Regions from separate parts of the Vibrio frigidus genome, predicted to be linked through region 4. Evidence: predicted binding sites of a transcription regulator. Region 4 holds the regulator's gene; each other region holds the start of a gene.

Region 1 (3,192 bases), on a different contig from region 4:
GACATCATCGCCGGTTATATTACACAAGGACGGGGCATTTCTGTCCATAGAAGTGACTGTGAGCAACTGGCAGAGTTAAGGTTACATGCCCCTGAACGTATTATTGATACGGTTTGGGGAGCGAGCTTTGCGGGTAACTTTATACTTACGTTAAGGATTGAAGCATTAGAGCGAAGCGGCTTACTTAAAGACATAACCACGCTGTTAGCAAACGAAAAGTTAAAGATTTCTAGCATGAAAAGCCGCAGTGATTATAAGCGTCAAATGTCGATAATGGATTTCAACATAGAGGTCAGAAATGTTGAAATACTTAGTCGAATTGTTTCAAGGATTGAGCAGATTAAAGATGTCATTTCAGTCAGAAGATTAAACTAGAGTCTCTCAGACGCTCTATTCAATTACTATAAAAGGTTAAAAATGACAGCTAATCCTATTGATGAATTGATTTCGATTATGTCCCAACTCAGAGATCCAGAGCAAGGCTGTCCTTGGGATCTGAAACAGAGTTTTGAATCCATCGTACCTCATACTATTGAAGAGACATTTGAGGTAGTGGATGCGATACATAATAAAGATTGGGACAATCTCAAGGAGGAGTTAGGTGACCTTCTTTTTCAGGTCATTTTTTATAGTCAATTGGCGAAAGAACAACAGCTTTTTGATTTTAATGATGTTGTTGAGACGGTCAACGAAAAGCTTATTCGTCGTCATCCACATGTGTTTTCTCAAACTAAATTTGAGAGCGTTGACGATATAAATACACACTGGGAAGAAGAAAAAGCGAGAGAGAAGGCCAAATTAGGCAAAACAGAGGAGAGTATTCTCGATTCCGTATCGTCGTCGCTTCCCGCGCTTTCAAAGGCGAATAAAATTCAAAAACGCTGTGCTAAGCATGGATTTGATTGGGATACGCTTGGTCCTGTGGTAGATAAAGTAAAAGAAGAACTCGATGAAGTTCTAGAAGAAGTGCTTCAGGTAACGCCTAATGAAGATGCAGTAGAGGAAGAGCTGGGTGATCTTCTGTTTGCCACGGTTAACTTAGTTCGTCATCTAGGGAAAGATCCCGAAGCGGCATTACGTAAAGCAAACAATAAATTCGAAAAGCGCTTTAAAGGGGTTGAGCGTCTCGTTCGTGAGAAAGGAAAACAATTGGACGATTTTAGTTTGGATGAATTGGATGCCATGTGGGATGTTGTGAAAAAGGGTGGTTAGTGACCGCCACCGAAAATAGGTTTCTTAATTGATAAGATCTGACCAGTCGCATTGTGCCTTGCTAGAGTGAAGTATCGGTGTCTATACTTTGTTCCGAGAATCAGCCTAACCGTTCAGCGTCAGCTTATGATTGGTGGAATTGATTTGAAGCAAAAAATAAATTAACCAAGTGTGATAAGTTTCACGTTGTGGCGATAAAGGGCTTCTGGTATATTTACATCCCGTCCAGAAAGCACCTTTTTTCCCTCATTCAACCAATTTCAGGTTAAACATGACGACAAATTACATTTTTGTTACTGGCGGGGTTGTATCCTCACTAGGTAAAGGTATTGCAGCCGCATCTCTTGCCGCTATTTTAGAAGCTCGTGGTCTTAAAGTGACCATGATGAAGCTTGACCCTTACATCAACGTTGATCCGGGCACAATGAGCCCAACTCAGCACGGTGAAGTATTTGTTACAGAAGACGGGGCAGAAACCGATCTTGATCTTGGTCATTATGAGCGATTTATTCGTACCAAAATGACGAAACGTAACAACTTTACTGCAGGTCGTGTTTACGCCGATGTTCTTCGTAAAGAACGTCGTGGCGATTACCTTGGCGCGACAATTCAAGTTATCCCACATATTACTAATGAAATCAAAGATCGTGTTTATGCCGGCGCTAAAGGCCATGATATCGCACTTGTAGAAGTTGGCGGTACTGTTGGTGACATAGAGTCTTTGCCATTTATGGAAGCGATTCGTCAGTTAGCGGCTGAAGTAGGGCGTGAACATGCTATGTTTATGCACCTAACATTAGTCCCTTATTTAGCTGCTGCTGGTGAACTGAAAACTAAACCGACTCAACACTCGGTTAAAGAGCTGCTATCTATTGGTATACAACCTGATATTTTGGTTTGTCGTAGCGATCGTATCATTCCTGCGAATGAACGTAAGAAAATTGCTCTTTTCTGTAACGTACCAGAAAAAGCTGTTATCTCTATGAAGGATGTAGATTCAATCTACAAAATCCCTCAATTAATAAAAGCTCAATCTTTAGATGATTTAGTATGCACACGCTTCGGTATTGATGCACCAGACGCTGATCTATCTGAGTGGGAGCAAGTCATCTACGAAGAAGCAAACCCAACAGCGGATGTAACCATTGGAATGGTCGGTAAATATATCGAGCTTCCAGATGCTTACAAATCTGTTAATGAAGCACTTAAACATGCCGGATTAAAAAATCGTCTAAACGTAAAAATTAAGTACGTTGATTCTCAAGATGTTGAGAGTAAAGGTGATGAGGTGCTAGCAGGTCTAGATGCTATTCTTGTTCCTGGTGGATTTGGTGACCGTGGTATTAACGGAAAAATTCTTGCGGCACAATACGCACGTGAGAATAAAGTACCTTATTTAGGTATCTGTTTGGGTATGCAAGTCGCCTTAATAGAGTTTGCAAGAAATGTTGCAGGACTTGAAGGGGCACATTCAACAGAATTTGATAAAGAAACAAAGTATCCGGTGGTAGGATTGATTACCGAATGGGTCGATGGTGAAGGTAAAGTTGAAGAACGTACTGAGCAATCTGATCTTGGTGGTACTATGCGTCTTGGTTCTCAGCTATGTCATCTAGAAAAAGGCACATTGGCAAAAGAGCTCTACGGTAGCGCGACAATCCATGAGCGTCATCGCCACCGTTATGAAGTAAACAACAATCTTCGTCCGCAAATTGAAAAAGCAGGTCTGAAAGTATCAGGCCTATCCGCAGACAAGAAACTTGTTGAGGTAATTGAGAATCCAAACCATCCGTGGTTTGTCGCCTCTCAATTCCACCCAGAATTCACTTCTACACCTCGCGATGGTCATCCGTTGTTCGCAGGATTTGTAAAAGCAGCTGGTGAATATCAGCGCGGTGAATTAGAAATTAAATAAGTAAATACAAGAATCCGGACAGCCGCGCATAAGGTGCGGTTATCCTTAGTTTTGATATACAAATG
Region 2 (3,192 bases), on a different contig from region 4:
GAACTGGGCCTTAGTGCGGGCTACGAATTTATCAAGCAACACTCTTTAGCGAGAAAGAACGCAACTAATATACCTGAATCCAAGTGTAAATATTAGGTGAGGACTTAAGGTCTGTTGATCTTTCGTTGCAAAATAGCCTCGAATGATCAAAAGACCCTAGTACTGATAGGCGACTATTGCACGGTTATTATTCGCATACAGTTCGTTGAACCAATGATATCCATTACGTCTCCCTGCGTAATAATGACAATATCCCCACTATGTACATAGCCTTTATTTTTTAGAGTAGTAATGGCCTCTTGTGCCGATGATATGCCCGCATCTGCATGGGAATCAAAGTACACAGGCGTAACCCCTCGATATAAAGATGATTTGTTTAAGGTGGATTCATTACGAGAAAGTGCAAATATAGGGAGGCCAGAGCTTAAACGAGACATCATAAGTGGTGTTTTACCTGATTCTGTCAGTGATATCATTGCTTTCACACCTTCCAAATGATTGGCTGAATACATCGTTGCCATTGCTATTGCTTCTTCGGTCGCTTGGAATGTCTTATCAATACGATAACTTGATGTACTTAAAGACGGCATTTTTTCTGCACCAACACACACACTGGCCATTGATATTACGGTTTCAACGGGGTGCGCACCAACGGCAGTCTCGCCGGATAGCATAACCGCGTCTGTACCATCTAATACGGCATTAGCGACATCCATTACTTCAGCTCGTGTTGGCATAGAGTTGACTATCATTGACTCCATCATCTGAGTCGCAGTGATCACGGTTCGGTTTAAACTGCGAGTACGTTTAATGAGTTGTTTTTGGACTCCGATCAATTCAGGGTCACCGATCTCCACACCTAGATCACCACGAGCGACCATGATGACGTCTGAAGCGAGAATTATGTCATCTATGCTTTCTGCATTTGCAACTGTTTCGGCTCTTTCAACTTTAGCGACTAATTTCGCTTCCAATCCTGCATCCCGGGCAAGCCTTCTCGCGTATCTCATATCTTCCCCATTACGCGGGAACGAGATAGCGAGATAATCGACTTTTATTTTTGCCGCGGTTAAAATATCTTGTTTGTCTTTTTCAGTTAGCGCTTCTGCAGATAGCCCTCCGCCTTTTTTATTGATCCCTTTGTTGTTTGAAAGCACGCCACCGATGACAACCTCAGTAAACACTTTGTTGCCTTTTACGGATATAACTTTGAGCTGAACTCGGCCATCGTCAAGCATTAATAGATCGCCGTTAGAAACATCTTGCGGTAGGTTTTTATAGTCCAGACCAACGGCGTCTTGATCACCCATCCCTGCTTCTAGTTCGCTATCTAAGGTGAATTTCTCCCCAATGACGAGGTCGATTTTACCATTTTTAAAAGTAGAGACTCGAATTTTAGGGCCTTGCAAGTCACCAAGAATGGCGATGTGTTGACCTAATTTTGCAGCAATTTCTTTGACCTTTTTTGCTCTCTTAATGTGGTCATCAGCACTGCCATGTGAAAAGTTCATGCGAACAACGTTGGCACCAGCTTTGATGATTTCTTCGAGGACATTGTCTTTATCTGTGGCCGGACCAAGGGTGGTAACAATTTTTGTTCTTCTAAGCATTTCTACCATTTTTTATCTCCGTTACTGACTTTACTCATTGAGTATATGATATGAATCTAAGGCGAGAAAAAAGAATTGTTCTATTGGGGTGTAGTTATCATTTAGGGTAAAGTGTTTTGACGACGTGGTAATCCTGTCATAGATCAATTATTTCGGTGTTTGAAATATAAATTTCTCTCTATTTATGAACTAAATACGATTTGTGCGTGATACTGGTCACGGCGATTTGCTAAGGCGCTTCACAATTACTTCGCAAAGTAAAAAAATCACCCTAACAGTGTTATTTTGGAGTTTCAGATGTACATGGCTCAACCAGGCCATATTGATCATATAAAACAGTTCAATGCTGGTCGTGTATATAAATTAATTGATGAGCTCGGCCCAATCTCTCGTATCGATCTGTCGAAAACGAGTTCATTGGCGCCTGCAAGTATCACAAAAATTACTCGTGAGCTTATCGATGCACATCTTATTCATGAAACTACGGTTCAGGAAGCGACGAGTCGTGGGCGGCCTGCTGTCGGGTTACAAACTAACAATGAGGGTTGGCAGTTTCTCTCTATGAGATTAGGTCGTGGATATTTAACTATCGCACTGCATGAGTTAGGTGGTTCGGTTTTAGTTGATACAAAAATAGATATTCATGAAGTAGAACAAGATGATCTACTCGCACGTCTTCTCCATGAAACGGAGGAATTTTTTCAAACCTATGCCGATCAATTAAATAGAGTAACCAGTATTGCAGTAACGCTGCCGGGTTTGGTTAACTCTGAGCACGGTATTGTGATTCAAATGCCACACTACAATGTCGCCAATTTGCCTTTGGGCCCAGAAATGTACAAGGCGACAGGGTTACCTGTATTTATTGCCAATGATACGCATGCATGGGCACTCGCAGAGAAACTGTTTGGAAACTCTCAGGTAAATGATAGTTCTGTGTTGATTTCGATTCATCACGGTGTTGGCGCGGGCATTGTGCTAGATGGTCGAGTACTTCAGGGTAAAAATGGTAATATTGGTGATCTAGGGCATATTCAGATAGATCCTGCTGGTAAGCGTTGTCATTGTGGTAACTATGGTTGCCTTGAAACGGTCGCGAGTTCTAAAGCAATTAGAGAAGAAGTCACAATGCGTCTTGAACAAGGAGAAGTCTCCTCTATTGATGCCGCCAACCCCACTATCGAAGCGATTTGCTCTGCAGCCGCAGTGGGCGATCCTCTCGCGGTGGAAGTGATTGAAAAACTTGGTTATTATTTGGGGTCCGCGATCGCTATCATGATCAATCTGTTTAACCCTGAAAAAGTACTCATTGGCGGTGTAATTAACCGTGCCAAATCTATTCTTTATCCGGCTATAGAGTCTTCGATTAAGAAGCAAAGTTTAGCCGTTTATCATCGAAACGTAGATATAGTCGAGAGTCGCTTTCTCAAGCAAGCCACTATGCCTGGCGCTGCGTTAATTAAACAAGCTATGTATGATGGAGAGTTATTAATGAAGGTCGTGGAGGGCTGATATTTGGTACATGTTATGTACTGAAGATTGATATCAATCAGTTCTCTCATGTTTTCGTGGTGTATCTATG
Region 3 (3,192 bases), on a different contig from region 4:
CCGCATTATCTTGATAATTAAACGGCGAAGCCAAAGCTAAAAACTGCACTCCATCTTCTTTCTTTGCGCTTACCCCCGCTTGACGACAGAAAAAATCAAAAGAGTTCAGCGCGCGGATTGTAGCTGAAGTCAGTACTGCACCAACACATCGACTCCATATTTGTTGATCTAATTGCCAGCCGACCTCCAACGGTGAAACGTTTACAATGAAGTCTCCCTCTCTATCTGGGCTTAGTTCTAACCACTTAACTAATGGCGCGCCTTTTTCTTTTTTAGGTTCGGCCATTAAATGCCATACCTTAGCCAAGTTTTCTAATCGTTGACTATAGAAGCCGATCTCCGCTAATGTCGGTTCCGCAATTTTATTAGAAAGCTCACCGTCTTTAAGCCTTTCGGCTATAAGGTCGGCTATTTTTCCAATGGCTAGGCTGGCCTTACCCGACAAAAGCTTCAATTCCTTGGATTGCAGTTCTAACCATTGAGGTAAGTCACCGTGTTCAAATCGATAAGCTTTGTCTTCGAATTGAGTCGCATCAAACTGTTTACTTAATTGCGTTAAAGCAGGTACTAGCTCTTGTATTGAATCTTGCAATTCATTACGAAAGCGATTGACGCGCTTTTCATCGGCCAAGCTGGTAAATTTGCTTGAAGACTGATTCAGTTTTTCTAACCAAATGGCCGCACCTTTCAAACTTGCGGCGGCAGACGAGTGGTCTCTAGCCACTTTTGGTAGGTGGTGGGCTTCATCGAAGATATAAATAGTATTGTCAGGTTCTGAAAGAATGACACCCCCACCAAGCTCGATATCCGCCATGACCAAACTATGGTTTGCGATAATGACGTCATTCTTGTCAAGTTCAGCACGCGCTTTTTGAAATGGACATCCCCTATGGACAGGTAAACCGTTATTGCAGCTATGCTTATCGCTGACAATGGTCAGCCAAAGTTCATCCTTAATCGGCTTGGGCCACGCATCTCTATCACCGTCCCACTTACCTTCCATCAGCGCTCGATGCATGGTTTCTAGCAATTCAATGTCTTTTTTCTTTGGCTTGGTTTCAAAAATAGCCAGTTGTCCGCCGTCTGCGCCACACGCCGTGGCCAGTTTTTCTGCACAGCAATAACGTTGTCTGCCTTTTGCGAGGACAAATGAGAACTCTAAGTTGGTAATGCGTCTAAAAAGAGGTAAGTCTTTGTCTAAAAGTTGTTCCTGCAGCGCCACAGTTGCAGTAGAGATAACTATCTTTCGATTGTTCAACACAGCGCATGGGATCGCTGCCATCAAATAGGCGAGGGACTTGCCTATTCCCGTTCCCGCTTCCGCCACTATTATACGATTTTTTTTATGGTAGTCCCCTGACAACGTTTTCGCTATTTCTGCAACCAAATAATTTTGTGCTCGTCTAGGAACGAAATCATCTAATTGGTGTTGTAGGTTTTGATAGCTATCGCGAATCGATTTTTGGACTTTAGGATTATGCATAACACGGCCAACTTTTGAGAATGGCGCAGTCTAGCACAGCAAAGTCCTGCGCTCTATTGCTCGAGAATATGTGAGTACTATCACGAAGCATATTAATGTGACGTTATTATTACCCATTTTATTTAGATAAGAATTTATTTTTATTGGCTATTTATCGTGTTTATCAGGAGATTTGAATCACAAATTTAGTTCTTTTATAACTAAAACTAGATCAAGCTCACAAAAAAAAACTGAACCTTCTTGGATGCTACGTTAGAAGAACATGATGTAATATAAATATCTTTTTAAAATTGTTTTGTCGGGATTTAATTCTAATATTGGCTTATTTTTTAATTAAAGTCGATATTATCAACCATATCCATCCTTTCGGAATAGGTGTGATTTTAGTGCGAATGGTGGTGTAAATAATTACTTTACTAAATGAAATTAATTCTAACTTATTGTTTTATAATAATTTATGTATTTTTATTTTTATTTTTTTAGGTGTTTGACATGAGGCGATTTCTTTTGCAATCTAGGTTCGAAATTTAGTGGTGATGACGGATAGCCAATTTGGTAAAACGTTGTCACCAATAAAATAAAAAAAAGGAAACCAAAAAAGGATTTCCTAAATTTTCTTAAGAAAAGGCAGTGGTTTACTATGAAAAAGACTCTATTAGCATTATCAGTACTTCTTGCGTCAACGGCAGCTAACGCAGGCATCGAAGTTTACAACAAAGACGGCGCTTCAGTTAACATCGGCGGCGACCTAGAAGTTGTTTATGTTAAAGGTACTGCAGACGGTTCACACGTTGAACAACAAATTCAAGATGCTGACATCAAATTTGATGTTCGCTACGCAGTAAGTGATGAGCTTTCTGTTGGTGGTTACTGGGAATTCCAAGGTGACACTGGCAATACTACTCAGAACGGTAGCTCAGCAATGGGTGACGTTTACTTTGCATTCTATACTGCATCTGCTGGTTCTTTCAAAGTTGGTGACCTATGTAGCATCGGTGATGATCTAGGTCTTGGTAATGACTTCCAGTTCGGTGTTACTGCAGCAGTTGACCAAGCTGACGTTTGTGGCGACGAAACTGTACGTTGGGATTACTCTAGCGACATGTTCTACGTATCAGCTGCATACCGTGATGACCAACGTTCTGATGACACAAAACCTGACCTTGCAGACATTAAAGCTGGACTAACAATGGCTGGCTTTAACCTAATGGGTTACTACGGCACTTCAAACAAAGCTGAGCAAGATACTTTTGCTCTAGAAGCAAGCTACGCATTCTCTGCTGCTAACATCGGTCTTGGCTACTACGACGTTGAAGACAAAGGCAACGTAATCGCTCTAACAGGTGACTACACTATCCAGAAAGTAACACTTTCTGCAGGTGTTGATTTGGTTGACCCAGAAGCAGCGGGTTCTGACGACATCACTAACTACTTTGTTAACGCAGGCTACGCAATTGCTCCAGCTACAACGCTTTATGCTGAAATTGGCGGCAACGACGAAGACGATAGCGAAGTTGGCTATGCTGTAGGCGCTAAAGTAGAATTCTAATCTGAAACTTTAGTTTCAAATAGAATCCAAAAAAACCACCCGTAGGGTGGTTTTTTTATTGCGTGAATAAATACCATCTATGGGCTTGGCTCTACTACGTAGAATCGGTATCATGAAGCGGAATGACAATTTTAGTGTTTGAATAAATTAAGGAATAATA
Region 4 (3,192 bases):
AGCAAAACGTAGGTATTCGCGTTGCACTTCGTGCTATGGAAGCACCATTGCGTCAGATCGTTGAAAATGCGGGTGACGAAGATTCTGTTGTTGCTAATAACGTTAAAGCTGGCGAAGGTAGCTATGGCTATAACGCTGCGACAGGCGAATACGGTGACATGATTGCAATGGGTATCCTTGACCCAACTAAAGTAACTCGTAGTGCGCTACAGTTCGCCGCATCGGTTGCTGGTCTTATGATCACAACAGAAGCGATGATTACCGATATGCCAGCTAAAGATTCAGGCGGAATGCCTGATATGGGCGGCATGGGTGGTATGGGTGGCATGCCAGGCATGATGTAAGAAGGATTTAGTTTCTCATTACTGAATGACTTGATAGCAGCGTTAGTTGTGCTCCGAAGTCACACAGTTTAGAGAATCCTAAACCTTGTTATAGTAAAAAACCGAAGTTTATCGCTTCGGTTTTTTTATACCTATAGAAAATGGTTTAATTACTGGTTAGGCTTACCAAATATTAATTATAAATTAGAAGAGAAGTGACGAAGTGCAGAGTATTATCCGAGTGCGATCATATGTTCCAGAAGACGCCTGTACGTTGAGAACGTTGTTTTTTAATACTGTTCGTAGTGTAAACAGAAAGGACTACTCTGAACGGCAAATAGAAGCTTGGGCATCAGATGAAGTTACGCTTGATAGTTGGCAGGCACTTCTGGATAAGCTTGCGCCTTTTGTCGCCGAAATTGATAACAAGATAGTGGGTTATGCCGATCTCCAGTCTGATGGGTTGATTGGTCATTTTTATGTCGATCACAATCATCAAAGTATGGGGATTGCTGGCGCTTTAATGCAACAAATTTTCCAGAAAGGTAATAAAAGCAAAATTGGTCGACTTTATTCGCATGTCAGCATTACTGCAAAGCCTTTTTTTGAACACTATGGGTTTAAGGTAATAGAAGAGCGGCAAGTGGATCTCAGAGGGCAAACACTCATTAATTATAGGATGGAGCTGCGAGTATAAACCAATGCGTATCTTTTCTTATGGCATAAAAAAAGCAGCGTAAACGCTGCTTTTTAATCAATGCTGTTTGTGGCGGTATTAACGTGTACCGTAAACTACGATAGTTTTACCGTGAGCAGAAATTAAATTCTGTTCTTCAAGCATCTTAAGAATACGGCCAACAGTTTCACGAGAACAACCTACAATCTGACCAATCTCTTGACGAGTGATCTTAATTTGCATGCCGTCTGGGTGAGTCATCGCATCTGGTTGTTTTGCTAAGTTCAGAAGTGTTTGAGCAATACGACCCGTTACATCTAAGAATGCTAAGTCACCAACTTTTTGGCTAGTCGTTTGTAGACGGCTTGCCATTTGAGCCGAAAGACGCATTAAAATGTCAGGATTAACTTGAATAAGCTGGCGGAATTTCTTAAACGAAATTTCAGCTACTTCACATGGTGATTTGGCACGAACCCATGCGGTACGCTCTTGATCTTCTTCGAATAGACCTAGCTCACCGATGAAGTCTCCTTGGTTAAGGTAAGAAAGAATCATCTCTTTACCTTCTTCATCCTTGATAAGCACAGCTACAGAGCCTTTCACAATGTAATACAGAGTTTCCGCTTTTTCTCCAGCATGGATAAGCGTACTTTTGGAAGGATATTTATGAATATGACAATGCGAAAGAAACCACTCTAACGTTGGATCGGTTTGAGGTTTACCAAGAACCATAATTATCTCACTATTATCTGTAGGGCCTGTGCCAGCAGCTTTCCTTTGCTGTGTCCCCATATTATTGGTGACGTTAGCTTAAGATCTTAAATTCGTAGCTGCAAGCTACACATGTATATAGGTTAAGAATAGTATCCTTTTTTGCAGTCAATTTCTTGATTTTGATCGCCCTGATTTCCCGTTTCTCTAAGCAAAACTGTGCACATCGTCACGGTATCAGAACTAAACTGCATTCAGGCTTAATTTTTAGCCGATTTTTCCGGTTTCTATTAATTGTTGTAGAACTGGTCTGATTATTAATTCCATAGCAAAACTCATTTTTCCTCCTGGCACCACGAGCGTATTATGGCGAGAAACAAAAGAGCCATCAATCATGGCTAAAAGATATGGAAAGTCTACGTTCTTCATTCCACGTAATCGAATTACGACAAAGCTTTCGTCCAAACTGGGTATCGCTTTCGCATTAAGCGGATTTGAGGTATCGACAGTCGGAACCCGTTGGAAGTTTATGTGCGTTCGAGAAAACTGAGGGGTAATGTAGTTAAGATAATCATCCATAGAACGAACGATGGAGTCGGTCACTGCTTCTCGTGAATGGCCTCTATCTCGCGTGTCACGTACAAATTTTTGGATCCACTCAAGGTTTACAATGGGGACCATGCCGATCAGTAAGTCAACATGTTGTGAAACATTAATATCGCCATCGACAACGGCACCATGTAAGCCTTCATAAAAAAGCACATCGCTATCTTCTGCTAAGTCTTGCCATGGGGTGAATGTGCCAGGCATTTGATTATAAGGTACAGCCTCATCAAATGAATGTAAGTATCGTCTTACTTGGCCTTGACCTTCATCGCCATATTTCCTAAAAAACTGTTCAAGGGCAGGGAAGTTATTGGCTTCTGCACCAAAGTAACTAATGTGTTTGCCTTGTTCTTTGGCTTTTCGAATTTCAATGTCCATTTCCGGACGAGTAAATCGGTGAAAACTGTCACCTTCCACCCACGCGGCTTTCACGTCCATCATATTAAACATTTTTCTGAATGCTTCAGATGTTGTTGTTGTTCCTGCGCCAGATGAACCTGTAACTGCGATAATCGGATGTTTTGCTGACATGAGATTCCTTGTCGTTACATTGATGATAATGCTGATATGAAATTAGTGTATGAGATTCTATAAAAAGAATAAACGCTTTACTTTTTGTTATCAGAACTCGCGCTTGAGTTTAATATCGACAGTTTCGTGAAGCTCAGAAAAAACAATCACCGCTTCTCCTGTATTAAGCTGACTTCGTACCTGACTGACTTTATCGTCTAAGGTGGCTTCATTTTGGCCGTAATCTGTCCCTTCTCTCAACACAAACTCTTTAATTAGATTATCAAGCGTCTCACTATCTATTTCTTGCCATGGAATGATCATAAAGCCTACTTTTATTCATGATGCGATGTGTTGGTAATATTT

Evidence for each region. The regulator CRP, encoded in region 4, controls carbon source genes, mostly activating them, when cyclic AMP is high. The targets are predictions, from matches to a motif close to TGTGANNNNNNTCACA.
Region 1: the regulator CRP is predicted to act here: its motif matches at 1,383-1,398, upstream of pyrG (CTP synthase).
Region 2: the regulator CRP is predicted to act here: its motif matches at 1,816-1,831, upstream of mlc (sugar metabolism global transcriptional regulator Mlc).
Region 3: the regulator CRP is predicted to act here: its motif matches at 1,553-1,568, upstream of dinG (ATP-dependent DNA helicase DinG).

What each region holds. Positions count from the first base shown of each region.
Region 1 covers NZ_JBCDMC010000012.1:35,104-38,295, forward strand. The annotation lists gene relA (GTP diphosphokinase) at 1-375, shown strand, start outside; gene mazG (nucleoside triphosphate pyrophosphohydrolase) at 418-1,212, shown strand; gene pyrG (CTP synthase) at 1,484-3,127, shown strand.
Region 2 covers NZ_JBCDMC010000004.1:251,120-254,311, forward strand. The annotation lists gene AACW90_RS08835 (patatin-like phospholipase family protein) at 1-96, shown strand, start outside; gene pyk (pyruvate kinase) at 174-1,619, opposite strand; gene mlc (sugar metabolism global transcriptional regulator Mlc) at 1,908-3,122, shown strand.
Region 3 covers NZ_JBCDMC010000002.1:53,984-57,175, reverse strand. The annotation lists gene dinG (ATP-dependent DNA helicase DinG) at 1-1,483, opposite strand, end outside; gene AACW90_RS03695 (porin) at 2,124-3,032, shown strand; gene AACW90_RS03690 (DUF2057 family protein) at 3,192-3,192, shown strand, end outside.
Region 4 covers NZ_JBCDMC010000011.1:116,804-119,995, forward strand. The annotation lists gene groL (chaperonin GroEL) at 1-344, shown strand, start outside; gene AACW90_RS18260 (GNAT family N-acetyltransferase) at 556-1,020, shown strand; gene crp (cAMP-activated global transcriptional regulator CRP) at 1,099-1,731, opposite strand; gene AACW90_RS18270 (phosphoribulokinase) at 1,978-2,847, opposite strand; gene AACW90_RS18275 (YheU family protein) at 2,938-3,150, opposite strand; gene AACW90_RS18280 (hydrolase) at 3,166-3,192, opposite strand, start outside.